One region of the Lysobacter capsici genome, then DNA from elsewhere that is predicted to be linked to it. Evidence: predicted binding sites of a transcription regulator. Region 1 holds the regulator's gene; the other holds the start of a gene.

Region 1 (7,205 bases):
CGGCCGGCACAGACGCGCTGGACGGGACGGAAGCCGGCTGAATGGGCGATGCCCCGGTCCGGCGCGGATCTGCCGTGGGGCACGGCGCTGGACGGGCGAACCGCTTAGAATTGACGGATTAGCCTAGCGGAAAGCCCTCCGGTCCGAAATGGCGACCTTCGAAACGGCGATTTCTATGATCAGTCCCGCACCGTCCCTGCTCGATCCCAGCGGCGCCACCGAGGCCGGCCTGGCCGTCAGCGGCCGGCGCGTGTTCGAGATCGAGGGGCAGGCCCTGGCCGCGGTCGCCGCGCGCATCGACGGTGATTTCACTGCTGCCTGCAAGCTGATTCTGCGTGCCAAAGGCCGCGTGGTCTGCACCGGAATGGGCAAGTCGGGCCACATCGCGCGCAAGATCGCCGCGACCCTGGCCTCGACGGGCACGCCCTCGTTCTACGTCCACCCGGGCGAAGCCGGCCACGGCGACCTGGGCATGATCACCGACACCGACGTGGTCCTGGCCCTGTCCTACTCGGGCGAGAGCGACGAAGTGCTGATGCTGCTGCCGGTGCTCAAGCGCCAGGGCAATGCGGTGATCGGCATGACCGGGCGGCCGCAGTCGACCCTGGGCCGCGAATCCGACGTCCATCTCGACGTCAGCGTCCCGGCCGAAGCCTGCCCGCTGGCGCTCGCGCCGACCTCCAGCACCACCGCCTCGCTGGCGATGGGCGACGCGATCGCGGTCGCGCTGCTCGAGGCACGCGGCTTCACCGCCGACGACTTCGCCCGTTCGCACCCCGCCGGCGCGCTCGGCCGGCGCCTGCTGCTGCACATCACCGACGTCATGCACGCCGGCGACGAGGTGCCGACGGTCGGCGCCGACGCCAGCGTCAGCGAGGCCCTGGTCGAGATGAGCCGCAAGCGCCTGGGCATGACCGCGGTGGTCGACGATGCGCGGCGCCTGATCGGCCTGTACACCGACGGCGACTTGCGCCGCACCCTCGACGACCCCGGCGTGGACCTGCGCACGACCCGCATCAATGAGGTCATGACCCGCTCGCCCAAGACCATCGGCGCCGACGCGCTCGCCGCCGAAGCGGCGCAGATCATGGAAACGCACAAGATCAGCGGCCTGCTGGTCGTGGACACTGAACGCCGCGTGGTCGGTGCCCTGAACATTCACGACTTGTTGCGGGCCAGAGTGGTTTAAGGGCCGGGATTGGGGAATCGGGAATCGGACAGCGGTTCCTCGCGATCTCTCCGCTCGCCGGCAAACGCTCTCCGATTCCCTACTCCCCATTCCCTATTCCCGAACCCAGTGCCCTACAGCCACCTAAACGACTACCCCGCCGCCATCCGCGAACGCGCGCAGCGCATCCGGCTGGCCTGCTTCGACGTCGACGGCACCTTGACCGACGGGCGGCTGACCTTCGACAGCACCGGACGCGAATACAAGAGCTTCCACGTCCAGGACGGCCAGGGCCTGGCGCTGCTGCGCAAGGTCGGCATCGCCGTGCATTTCGTGACCGCGCGCGGCGGCGCCATCGCCGCCCACCGCGCCGCCGAACTCGGCGCGACCTCGCACGGCGACGTCAAGGACAAGCTGGTCTGCGTCAAGCTGATCGCCGAAAGCCTGGGGCTCACGCTGGAACAGGTCGCCTTCATGGGCGACGACCTCGCCGACCTGCGGATCCTGCCGCACGTCGGCCTGGCGGTCGCGCCGGCCAACGCGCATGCGTGGGTGCGCGAGCGGGTCCACTGGCGCACGGTGGCGCGCGGCGGTGAAGGCGCGGCGCGCGAACTGTGCGATCTGCTGCTGGCCGCGCAAGGTCACGCCGAAGACGCCCTGGCCGGAGCGCTGGGATGAGCTGGCGCGGCATGCTCACCCTGATCCTGCTCGCCGCCGCCGCGCTCAGCGGCTGGGCGCTGTGGTCGCAACGCGAAAAACCAGTCTCCGGCCCGGCCAGCGCGCGCCCGGACTACGTGCTCAACGATTTCGAAGTGGTCGTGCTCGACAAGCTGGGCAAGGAATCGTTCACCCTGCGCGCGCCGAAGCTGACCCGCGACCCCAACGTCAAGACCATGGACATCACCACGCCGGTGTTCCTGATCCCGGCCAAGCCCGGCGCCAACGGCGGGCCGTGGGAAGTCAAGTCGCAGCGCGGCTGGGTCAGCGCCGAGGCCGACGAAGTGCGCCTGCGCGGCCAGGTCCATGCCGACAGCACCAACGCCGAAGGCAAGCCGATCAACATCACCAGCGAGGAACTGAACGTGTTCCCCGACGCGAACAAGGCCACCTCGGCCGTTCCGGTCAAGATGATCCAGCCGGGCATTATAATGAACGGCTCGGGATTGCAGGCCGATCTCGAAACCAAGAACGTCATCATTCCCAACGTCAAGGTCCGCTATGAAGCGAAAGCTCGCTAATTTGCTGGCGCTGTGCCTGGTCGCCGTAGCACTGGCGCCGGCGGCCGCGCTCGCGCGCTCCTCGGATCGCAATCAGCCCACCGACATCGATGCCGACAGCAGCAACTGCTCGGTCAGCAACGACACCGCGCCGTGCGTGATGACCGGCAACGTCAAGATCGTCCAGGGCACCCTGGTCATCAACGCCGCCAAGGCCGACCTCAAGCGCAGCAACGGCGAGGTCACCTACGTGACCATGACCGGCTCGCAGGTCACCATCAAGCAACAGCTCGACGACGGTTCGCCGTTCGCCGGTCGCGCCAACAAGGTCGACTACGACATGCCCAAGGAGATCATCATCCTGACCGGCAATGCCTTCGTCGACAAAGCCGGCGACACGATCAAGAGCGAACGCATCGTCTACAACTCCAAGACCGGCCAGATCGAGAGCGGCGGCACCGGCGGCCGCGTCAACATGCGCCTGCAGCCCAAGAGCAAGACCGCCGCGCCGGCCAAGGGAGGCGGCTGATGCTGGTCGCTCAAGGCCTGCGCAAGGCCTACCGCCAGCGCGAAGTCGTGCGCGACTTCGGCCTGACCCTCGACGCCGGCGAAGTGGTCGGCCTGCTCGGCCCCAACGGCGCCGGCAAGACCACCTGCTTCTACATGATCGTCGGCCTGGTGCCGGCCGATGCCGGCTCGATCGTGCTCGACGGCAAGGACATCACCGCCGAGCCGATGTACGCGCGCGCCAAGTACGGCGTGGGTTATCTGCCGCAGGAACCCTCCGTGTTCCGCAAGCTCAGCGTCGCCGACAACCTGCGCTTGGTGCTGGAACTGCGCGACGACCTCGACCGCGCCGGCATCGAACGCGAACTGGGCAGCCTGATGGACGAACTGCAGGTGACCCATGTCGCCGACCAGCTCGGCGCCAGCCTGTCCGGCGGCGAACGCCGTCGTGTGGAAATCGCGCGCGCTTTGGCTGCACGCCCGCGCCTGATGCTGCTGGACGAACCCTTCGCCGGTGTCGACCCCATTTCGGTCGGCGAGATCCAGCGAATCGTGCGCCACCTCAAGAATCGTGGGATCGGTGTCCTCATCACCGACCACAACGTGCGCGAAACCTTGGGCATTTGCGATCGTGCGTATATCCTGAACGACGGCGGCGTGCTCGCGCAGGGGGCTCCGGACGCGCTGCTGGCCAATCCCGATGTCCGTCGCGTCTACCTGGGCGAAACGTTCCGCTTGTAACCTGTTGGTTGCCGGGCGCGTAACGACGCCCGCGACGCGCGACTCGGCCGCCGTCTCAGGTCGCCTATTCAGGTCGCGTCTGCAATCGATGATGAAGCCCCGCCTCCAAGCCTCACTCGGACAACAGCTGGTGATGACGCCGCAATTGCGGCAGGCGATCCGCCTGTTGCAATTGTCGGCCGTGGAACTGGAGGCCGAGCTCGCCACCGCCGTGGAAAGCAACCCGCTGCTCGACTGGACCGAGCCGTCCGCGGCCGAGGACGAGCCGCGCGTGGTCGTGCCCAGCGGCGAGGAAGGCGGCGGCAGCGAGGCCGGCAGCAGCACCGAGGCGCCGGTCGCCGAACCCGAGTGGACCCTGGACGACGGCGAGACCTGGTACGAACGGGTCGGCCCGTCCGATCACGACGAAGACTCGCCCGCGGCCGAACAGGTCGCCGACGCCGAGACCCTGCTCGATCACCTGCTGTGGCAATTGCACCTGAGCCCGCTGTCGCAGCGCGACCGCAGCATCGGCGTGGCGCTGATCGAGGCGATCGACGACGACGGTTACCTGCGCGAACCGCTCGACGCGATCGCCGCCTCGCTCGCGCCGGAGCTCAGTGTCGGCGAAGACGAAGTCGCCACCGTGTTGCATCAGGTGCAGCGCTTCGATCCGGTCGGCGTGGCCGCGCGTTCGCTCGGCGAATGCCTCAACCTGCAACTGGGCACCTTGCCCGACGACACGCCGGGCAAGGCGCTGGCCGCGCAGATCGCCAGCGGCCCGCTCGAGCGCCTGCCGCGCGTCGGCGTGGCCGGGCTGGCCAACGAACTCAAGCTCGACACCGCCCAGGTCGACACCGCGGTGCAGTTGCTGCGCTCGCTCGACCCGCGTCCGGGCGCGCAGATGGGCGCGATTTCCACCGACACCTACGTCACGCCCGACGTGGTGATCTGGCGTCAGCAGGGCCTGTGGCGGGTCGCCTTGTCGGATGCGATGCGTCCGCGCATTTCGATCCATCGCGGCTACGAAGGCATGATCCGCCACGCCAGCGCGTCCGACGCGAGTTACCTGCGCGGCCATCTGCAGGAAGCGCGCTGGCTGCTCAAAAGCCTGGAAGCGCGCGGCGATACCTTGCTGAAAGTGGCGCGCTGCCTGCTCAAGCAACAGGCCGCGTTCCTTGAATTCGGCGACAGCGCATTGCGGCCGCTGACCTTGCGCGAAGTCGCCAACGAAGTCGGCCTGCACGAATCCACGGTCTCGCGCGCGATCGCGCGCAAGTACGCGCGCACCCCGCGCGGCACCATGCCGCTGCGCGCGTTCTTCGCCTCGGGCATCGACACCGGGTCCGGCGGCGAAGCGTCCAGCACCGCGATCCAGGCGATGATCCGGCGCCTGATCGAAGCGGAGAATCCGCGCAAGCCGCTGTCCGACGCGCGCCTGGCCGAAACCTTGAAGGCCACCGGCGTGCCGGTCGCGCGCCGCACCGTCGCCAAGTACCGCGAAGCGATGAGCATTCCGTCCTCGCAAGATCGCGTGCGCATGGCCTGAGGCCACCGCGCGCGACCGTTTTCGCGCATCCCTAACGCCAACCCATCGGGATATCCCGCCGAGCGGGCCTTGCGTCTTTCGCGCTTGGCCGTTGTCGCGCGTGCGGCGAAAAACTGCGCAATCTTTATCCGCCAAGGGCTGCAGCGCTCACTCACCCGATCTCACCGGCCCCGCGCAAACCTCCGGCCTTGCCGACTTGAGCCATTGCGAAACTTTTACATCTCGTGGAAATACTTGGCCGATCAAGCATTTCCGCCCGGGATAAGACCAAAGGCCTAACCCAGCCCCTTGCGCCGCAGGCTCAGCATGCGATGCTGGACTCCCTGGTCGGTTATTCGCGGTCAGGGCGTCACCCGGTTCCGTTTCGGTCCGGCAAGACCGGTCGGAACACGTTTCTGCATTCACCCGCGACGTGAAGGAGGTCCCCGATGCGTATCGAAACCCACGGCCAGCAGATTGAAGTCACCGCTCCGCTGCGTGATTACGTTGAAACCAAGCTGGCCCGTCTGCAACGCCACTACGACCAACCCTTCGACGTGCGAATCCAGCTCAGCCTCGACAAGCCCGACCATCGAGCCGAAGCCACCGTCCTGATCGCCGGACGCACCCTGCACTGCGACGCCGCCACCATCGACATGTACGCCGCCATCGATCTGCTCGCCGACAAGCTCGACCGCGCATTGATGAAGCACAAGAGCAAGCAGGTCGATCACCATCGCGGCGAAAGCCTCGCCCGCAGCGGCGAATTCGGCTGACCCTTCCCGTCCTTCCGCGCCCGCTTTCCGCCAGCCACTCAAGCACACCGCCATGCCGCTTTACGAATTGTTGAGCGCACAGCGCGTTGTCATCCTGGAACACCCCGGCGATCGCAATGCAGTGCTTGATACCGCCGCGCATCTGCTTTGCGAAGGCCATCCACGGATGACCGCCGCGCTCAGCCAAGGCTTGCAGGAACGCGAAACACTGGCCAGTACCGCGATAGGCCATGGCGTGGCCATCCCACACGGCCGCACGCCGCTGTTCGAACACAGCCGTGCGGCCTTTTTGCGGCTCGCGCAACCGGTGGACTTCGGCGCGACCGACGGCCAGCCGGTGGACCTGGTGCTGGCGATGGCGGTGCCCGAGCATCACGTGCAGCAGCATCTGCAACTGCTGGCCGAACTGGCCGAACGCTTCGCCGACGAGGCGTTCCGCGACCGACTGCGCGCCGCGCCGGACTTGGCCGAGTTGAGTTATCGGTTGCTCGATTATTGCCGGCGCAGCGCGGCTTGAGTTGCAGGCAGCTCAACGCTCGACAAGATCGCCTCGTCCCCACCTGTCGACCCCCCCTTTGTAAAAGGGGGCCAAGGGGGATTCGCTTTGGGGCTGTCCTAGATAAGGGTTATAGCCCAACCCAGTCCCGCAGCGTGTTGAGCTGCTGACGGGGCGTCCCATAGTTGAAACGGAACTCGCACTCTTTCAGGAACAAGAAGAAATTCTTGCGCGGAATGCCGTTGTACTTGCGCAAGATCCGCTTGGACTGATTCCAGAAGTTCTCGATGCCATTGATGTGGTTCCCACGACGGGTCACGAACTCATGCCGGTGATTCACCCGGCGATGCTTGAAGCCCGACACATCCAGGATGTTGTAGCTGGCCAGGTGATCGGTGTAGACCACCGAATGGGCCAAAACCCGGGTTTTTAAGGCCGTCAGCAAGGTCTGGCTGCGGGTGTCGGCAATCGGCAAGGCATACACCTTGCCGTCGCGCTTGAGGATGCCGAACACGCAGACCTTGCCCGCGGCGCCTCGTCCTCGCTTGCCTTTACGCGCTCCGCCGAAGTAACTCTCGTCGCACTCGAAGACCGCCATTTCCGGCTCGACTTCGGCCATCTGAGCGGCAATGCATTGGCGCAGCTTGTGGAAGTACAGCGCAGCGGAGTTGCGATGAATTCCCACCAGGTCGGCCGCGGTACGGGCGGTCGCTTGGGCCACGAACAACTCGACCAGCCTGAGTTGGTCTTTTTTCCTTATCCGACAGCGACTTATCGCCATTTCTCATCCTAG
Region 2 (7,205 bases), 2.3 Mb from region 1:
GCGGTCGCGGCTCGCGCCGCTCCTACAGGGCGAGCCCGAAGCCGCGATGTGCTTCTGTAGGAGCGCCGCAAGTCGCGACCGCGGGATCGCGACTGCGACGAAACCCTCGCCGCAGCTGCGTTGTCGCGGTCGCGGCTCGCGCCGCTCCTACAGGGCGAGTACGAGACTGCGTCGCGACCAGGCAGACGCCCGGATCAATTCGCCTCACCCAACAACTCCACCTCGGCCAACTCGATCCCACCCTGCCCGTCGCCGTCATTGACCAGGCGCAATCGATAACGCGTATAGGCCCGCGGTTCGTGGATCGCGAACGCGCGCGTCTGCCGGCGCCAGGCGAACGTCTCGTCGCGACGCTCATCCAGCGTCATCCATTGCGCGCCGTCATTGGAACCCTGCAAGGCCCAGGCCTGCGGGTCGCCGTGCTTGTTCGACGAAGTCAACGTATACAGGCGCACCGTGGCCGCGGTCTTGAAGCCCCAGCTCAGCAGCGGCATCGGCGCGTTGAGACGCACCGAGGTGGTGGCATCGTTGTCGAACAAACCCGCCGCCTGCTTGGCGTTGAGTCCAGCCACCGTCGCGTTGTCGCGCCGGCTCAGATCGCGCAGCGGCGCCGGCGTTTCGCCGTCGGCACTCAGCGATTCGGGCAGCGCCTGCGGCGTGCTGGCCCAGTTCGACGGCGACGGGCCCATGCGGAAATCCAGCACCGCGCCCTGCGCCAACAACTCGTGCGGCAGGCTCAGCCGATCCCAGGGCTGGCCGTTGACCTTGAGCGACTGCACATAGCGATTGCGCTCACTCACCTTGGGCGCGTTGATCCTCAGTTCCTTGCCGTTTTCCAGACGGATGCTCATGTGCTCGAAGCGCGGCGCGCCGATCACGTACTCGGGCGAGCCCATACGCAAGGGATAGAACCCCGCCGCGCTGAACAACCACCACGCCGACATCTCGCCGTTGTCCTCGTCGCCCGGATAGCCCTGGCCGATCTCGCCGCCGACGTACAGGCGATCGAGAATGTCGCGCACCTTTTCCTGGATCCGCCACGGCTGCCCGGCTGCGGCGTACATGTACGCAATATGGTGCGAAGGTTGATTGCTGTGGCCGTACTGGCCCATGCGCACGTCGCGCGCTTCGATCATTTCGTGGATCACCCCGCCGTAACTGCCGACCTCGAACGTGCCCGGCGTGGCGAAGAACTGATCGAGCTTGTTGCCCAGCGCGGTGCGGCCGCCGTACAGCGCGGCCAGGCCGGCGCCGTCCTGCGGCGCGTGGAAGGCCATGTTCCAGGCATTGGTTTCGGTGTAGTCGCCGCCCCAGCGGGTCGGGTCGAATTCGCTGGCGGTGTAGCGCCAGCGGCCGTCGCGATGGCGGCCGACGAAGAAGCCCACGCTTGGATTGAACAGGTTGACGTAGCCCAGCGCGCGGTTGCGGTAGTACACCGCGTCGTCGGCGTAATGCTCGCGGTAGGGATCGTCGCCGGCCGGTTCGCGCGACAGGGCCGAGGCCAGCCGGCCGATCGCGAAGTCGTTGATGTAGCCGTCCATCGACCACGACAGGCCTTCGTCGACCGTGCTGTCGGCATAACCGCTGAAGATCGCCCGTTCGATGCCCTTGCGTCCGGCGCCCGGCACGGTGCTGACGCTGGACGCGTTGCGGATCGCCGACTGATAGAACGAGCGCACATCGAAATTGCGCACGCCCTTGAGCCAGGCGTCGGCGAAGGCGACATCGGAGCTGGTGCCCACCATCAGGTCGGCATAGCCCGGCGAGGACCAGCGCGCGATCCAGCCGCCGTCGCGGTACTGCTGGACGAAGCCGTCGATCATCTCGCCGGCCGCGCTCGGCGTGAGCAGCACGTAGGCCGGCCACGCGGTGCGGTAAGTGTCCCAGAAGCCGTTGTTGACGTAGACCTTGCCGTCGACGACCGCGGCGCCCGTGCGTTCGTCGTTGCTCGCGCCGGCCGCGGGCGAGAACGGGCTGGCGTACCGATAACGCGGGCTTTGCGCGCTGCCGGTGTTCTCGTAGCCGCTGTTTGGGTACAGGAACAAGCGATACAGGTTGGAATACAAGGTCGCGCGTTCGTGTTCCGGCGCGCCGTCGATGCGCACGATACCCAGCTTCGCGTCCCAGGCCGCGCGCGCGCGTTCGCGCACGGTATCGAAACTGTCGTCCTGGGCGATTTCCAGCTCCAGATTGCGCTGCGCCTGCCCGACCGAGATCAGCGAGGTCGCGATGCGCAGGGTGACTTGGCGTTCGCGCGCCTGCGTCAGATCGAAGTCGAACCAGGCCGAGACGCGATCGCGGCCGGCGCTGGGCGCTTCGCGCTTGCTCGTGCGCGCGGGCTGATCGAAACGCGCATACAGATACAGCCGGCTCGCGCCGGTCGACAGCTTGCTCTTGCTTTCGGTCCAGCCGCTCAGGCCGCGGCCGTCTACGTGCGCGACGATGTCGCCGTGTTCGTCGCGCTGGTCGAACAGCAATCGCGCCTGCGCGTCGGGATAGGTGAAGCGCATCACCGCGGCGTGGTCGGTCGGGGTCAGTTCGGCGATCAGGCCGTTGTCGAAACGCACCTTGTAGTAATCCGGGCGCGCGGTTTCCTGATCGTGGCCGAAGCTCAACGCGCGCTTGCCGCGATCGAGTTCGACCGCGCCGCCGCCGAGCGCCGGCAGGATGTGGAAACTCTGGCGGTCGCCCATCCACGGGCTGGGTTCGTGCGACAGCGCGAAGGCTTCGATGCGCGGCCGGTTGTCCTCGCCGTTGCGCTCCTGGTACTGGTAGATCCAGTTCGAACCGGCGTTGGTGGTCGGCGTCCAGAAATTGAACCCGTGCGGCAGCGCGACCGCGGGAAAGGTATTGCCGCGCGAATAGCGGCTGTTGGAATTGCTGCCGCGGCGGGTGTCGACGTAGTCGCTGGGATGCTGCGCGGCCTGCGCGTCCGACACCGGCGTGGTGGCGGCCGGGCCGATGCGCAGATCGTCGAGATAACCGCGATAGGCCAGGCCGCGATCGCCGTCGTGCACGACCAGGATCTGGCGGATGCGCCGCCCCGCCGCGACTTCGCCGATGCGGCTGGCGACCGCGTTCCATTGATCCGGATACAGCAGCCGCGCCTGGCCCTGGCCGCGCGCGGTCAAGGCGAAGCCGTGACGGTCCAGCGGCGCGCGCTGCGACAGGCGGCTGCCGTCGTCGAACAGCAGATCGATCGCGACATAGGTCGAGGCGTTGCGCAGATTGTCGAGCGCCGACACCGCGGGCTGTCCGGGCCGGCTCGGCTGGTTCGCCGCCGACAGCGGGAACACCTTGTAGGACAACTCGCTGTCCTTGCCGACCGCGATATCGACATTGAACACCTGCGCCAGCTGCTCGCCGCCGCCGATCCCTTCATAACGCAGCGAACGCAGCCCGTTGAAGCCGACCTCGGGCTTGGCGGTCAGGGCCGCGGCCGCGGGCGGGCCGCCGTCGGCGCTCAGGCGCGGGCTGTCGGCCGGACCGAGCGCGAGCGGCGGATCGGCCGCTTCGAACGAGGTCCAGAAGGTCCGCGCCGGCTTGGCGACTGCGCCCTGGGCCATGCACACACCGATCAGACCGACCAGGGCCGAGGTCCAGGCGCCGTTGCCCGCGCCGCCGCCACGGCGATTGCTACTGTTTGCCGACATGCCCGCTCCCGTTCGCGCGGGCGATCCCGCCCGTGATTCGCCGTGGTACTGAAAACGTTACCACCGCCCCTTGATCTCGATTTGAATCGATCTAAATCAGGCTTGTCAAACCGCGACGCAGCATCCGGCGACCGCTTCACTCCGCAAAAAAACCAATTCAGACAAGCACTTGTGACACGCGATCAGGGTCGTATTCACAGGGCTTTGGCACAGCTTTTGCGTCAATACCCAGCAATGTGATGTGAATCACATTTCATTTGGCACTGCTTCACCCTCTGAAACCTCCCCCGCCATACGGAACTCGGTCGCCCATGCCGATACAGCATCGTCTTGCCCTCTCCATCGCTTTGGCGACCGCAGCCGCAACCTGTCCTGTCACGTCAGCTTTTGCCGTTACGCGTCACGAATCCACCCCAGACCCCCTGCCCGAGATCGAGCGCCTGCGTTCGGATCGGCAGTGGTTGGCTGCGCTGGCGCGCATCGAAAGTGCACAAACGCAGCGTCCGGACGACGAGCAACTGTACCGGCTGCAAGTCCTGACCCTGGCCGACCTGGGCGGCGCCGAGCGCGCCTGGGACCTCGCGCAGGCCCGGCCGAACTTGTTCAGCGAGGCCGAACGCCAGCGCCTGAGCTCGGACCGCCTGGCCCGCCGAGTGCTGTGGGGTACCCTGTTTCCGGAGAACGAAGCCCAGCGCCTGACCGAGATGCGCGACGCCCGCTGCATCCTCGAACAGCACCGCGCCCCCCAGACCCCGGCGCAGCAACAGGCCGACCTGCGCACGCGTTTCGACGAACTGGTGATGCTCAACCATCTCGAGCGCCACGCCGAGGTCGTACAGCGCTATCGCGCGCTGCAGGCCGAAAACATTCCACTGCCGATGTACGCATTGGCCAAGGTCGGCGCCTCGCTGCTCGCCGACAAGCATCCCGAGGAAGCCGCGAGCGTGCTCGAGCACGTCGTGCGCGAATGGCCCGACGACAACGACTCGCAGCTGCAATTGGCCTACGCCTACTCCGAAAGCGAGCGCTTCGACGACGCCTACGCGCAACTGGACAAGATCAAGGCCGCCGAGCCGGCGTTCGTGCGGGTCAAGGGCGCCAAGGAAAGCCACGAGAACTGGCGCCACTACGACGCCGACAGCCACCAGACCATGATCCGCCTGTACGGCGAAGACACGGTCGGCGCGCAGCGGCGTCTTGAGGAAATGGCCGCGATCGGACCGAGCAACGCCGGCCTGCAGAGCGACCTGGGCGTGACCTATCAAAAGCGCGGCTGGATCGATCGCGCGCTCGAACGTTTCCAGATGGCCAGCACCATGGAGCCGACCAACGTCGGCGCGCGCGTCGGCCAGATCGGCGCGTACCTGGAACACGACCGGGTCGACCTCGCCCGGCCGATCCACGACGAATTGCTGGCCAATCGCGCGCGCGACGTGCAGGTCAAGCAGATGGCCGAATCCTGGGACCAGCGCATGGGCTGGCAATGGCTGATCGGCACCGCCGGCGGCCGCAGCGACGCGCGCGGCGGCGGCGCGACCGCCTCGCCGCTGGGCTCGCGCGACGCAGAACACCGTTTCGAAATCATGAGCCCGCTGATCCACGACCGCTGGCGCCTGACCGCGCATGCGCGCGACGCCTGGGCCGACTATCCCAACGGCGCGCTTGGCACCGACCGCGTCCACGACCGCCGCAGCGGCGTCGGCGGCCTGTACGCCTACGATCGCCTGACCGTCGGCTTCGGCGTCGACCGCGCCAACGATCGCTGGCTCGACCGCAGCGACCGCACCGGTTACTACCTCGATGCCGGCTGGCGCTTCAACGATCTGTGGCGCGGCACCGCGTCGTGGTATCGCGGCACGCCGGAGGCTTCGTTGCAGGCGCGCCGCGCCGGCATCGACGCCGACGCGCTGAGCCTGGGCCTGCGCTACACGCCGAGCGAACGCACCTCGCTGAGCGCGAGCGCGCAGCAACTGCGCTACAGCGACGACAACACCCGCACCGCGTTCGGCTTGAGCGGCGCGCAGCGTCTGTACACCCAGCCGCATCTGCTGATCGACGGCCTGGCCGATCTGGCGACCAGCCGCGCCAGCCGCCGCGACAGCGAGGTGCCCTACTTCAATCCCAGCCGCGACGCGTCGGTGAACCTGGGCCTGCGCATCGATCACTTGGCCTGGCGACGTTACGAGCGCCACTTCCGCCAGCGCCTGACCGTGCAGGCCGGGCCGTACTGGCAGCAGGGCTACGGCAGCTACTGGGTGCCGCAAGTGCGTTACGAACACGAGTGGCGTTTCGCCACCGGCCGCACGCTCGACTACGGCATCAACTGGTCGCGCCCCGTCTACGACGGCGTGCGCGAAGACCGGCTGGGCTTCGATATGACTTTCCGTTGGGGTGAGCAATGAGCGGTTTGACGGGCGGCGCGATGCGGCGCTGGATGATTTTTGTGTTGATGCTGGCGATGGCGAGCGTGGGTTCGGCCTGGGCCGCGGATGCCAGCACGACCGCGCAAGCGCCGGATATGACCCGGGTCGAGGTGGGCAACGGCGAACTGCTCGTGCTGAGCTACCACGACATCCGCGACGACGTCGCGCGCAAGGGCGACCCCGACGCCTACGCGGTCAGCACCCAGAACTTCGCCGCGCACCTGGACTGGCTGTCCGGCCACGGCTATCGCCCGGTGCCGCTCAGCGACGTCATCGCCGCCTCGCGCGGCGGCAAGCCGCTGCCGCCCAAGGCCGTGCTGCTGACCTTCGACGACGGCCTGCGCAGCATCTACACCCACGTCTTCCCGCTGCTGCGCGCCTACCGCTATCCGGCACTGATGGCGGTGGTGACCGGCTGGGTCGATCTGCCGCGCGGGCAGCAGGTCGACTACGGCCCGCGCATGTTCACCCACGACGATTTCGTCACCTGGGACCAATTGCGCGAGATGCAGGCCTCGGGCCTGATCGAGATCGCCTCGCACAGCGACAACCTGCACCGCGGCGTGACCTCCAACCCGCAGGGCAACACCATGCCCGCGGCGATCACCCGCGAATGGGACAGCAAGACGCAGCGTTACGAAACCGAAGCGCAGTACCTGGCGCGGGTGCGCAAGGACCTCACCGACAGCGCCGCCAAGATCAAGCGCGAACTCGGCATCGCGCCGCAGTCGGTGGTGTGGCCGTATGCGGCCTACAACAGCCAGACCAACGCGATCGCCGACCAGCTCGGCATGACCGTGACCTTCGACCTGGAAGGCCGCCACCAGAAGATCGGCGCCGACCTGCACGGGCTGGCGCGTTTGCTGATGTTCGACAACCCGACCGTCAACGACCTGGCCTATGAGCTGCGCCACGACGAAGAACTCGACGGCGTGCGCGCGCTGCAGATCGACCTGGACTACGTGTACGACGCCGACCCGGCCCAGCAGGCGCGCAATCTCGACAAGCTGATCGAGCGGGTCAAGCAGATCGGCCCGAGCCACATCTTCCTGCAGGCCTTCGCCGATCCCGACGGCAACGGCTCGGCCGACGCGCTGTACTTCCCGAACCGGCACATGCCGATGCGCGC

Evidence for each region. The regulator sigma-54, encoded in region 1, starts transcription at its own class of promoters, with help from an activator protein. The targets are predictions, from matches to a motif close to TGGCACGNGCNTTGC.
Region 2: pgaA (poly-beta-1,6 N-acetyl-D-glucosamine export porin PgaA) is a predicted target of sigma-54. The motif match lies at 3,859-3,873, and genes of this name have one in related genera.

What each region holds. Positions count from the first base shown of each region.
Region 1 is NZ_CP076103.1:1,508,731-1,515,935, reverse strand. It holds gene KME82_RS06150 (KpsF/GutQ family sugar-phosphate isomerase) at 176-1,189, shown strand; gene KME82_RS06145 (KdsC family phosphatase) at 1,298-1,846, shown strand; gene lptC (LPS export ABC transporter periplasmic protein LptC) at 1,843-2,406, shown strand; gene lptA (lipopolysaccharide transport periplasmic protein LptA) at 2,387-2,914, shown strand; gene lptB (LPS export ABC transporter ATP-binding protein) at 2,914-3,633, shown strand; gene KME82_RS06125 (RNA polymerase factor sigma-54) at 3,725-5,161, shown strand; gene hpf (ribosome hibernation-promoting factor, HPF/YfiA family) at 5,590-5,916, shown strand; gene KME82_RS06115 (PTS sugar transporter subunit IIA) at 5,969-6,433, shown strand; gene KME82_RS06110 (IS1595 family transposase) at 6,543-7,193, opposite strand.
Region 2 is NZ_CP076103.1:3,760,474-3,767,678, forward strand. It holds gene KME82_RS15600 (GH92 family glycosyl hydrolase) at 195-3,653, opposite strand; gene pgaA (poly-beta-1,6 N-acetyl-D-glucosamine export porin PgaA) at 3,965-6,055, shown strand; gene pgaB (poly-beta-1,6-N-acetyl-D-glucosamine N-deacetylase PgaB) at 6,076-7,205, shown strand, end outside.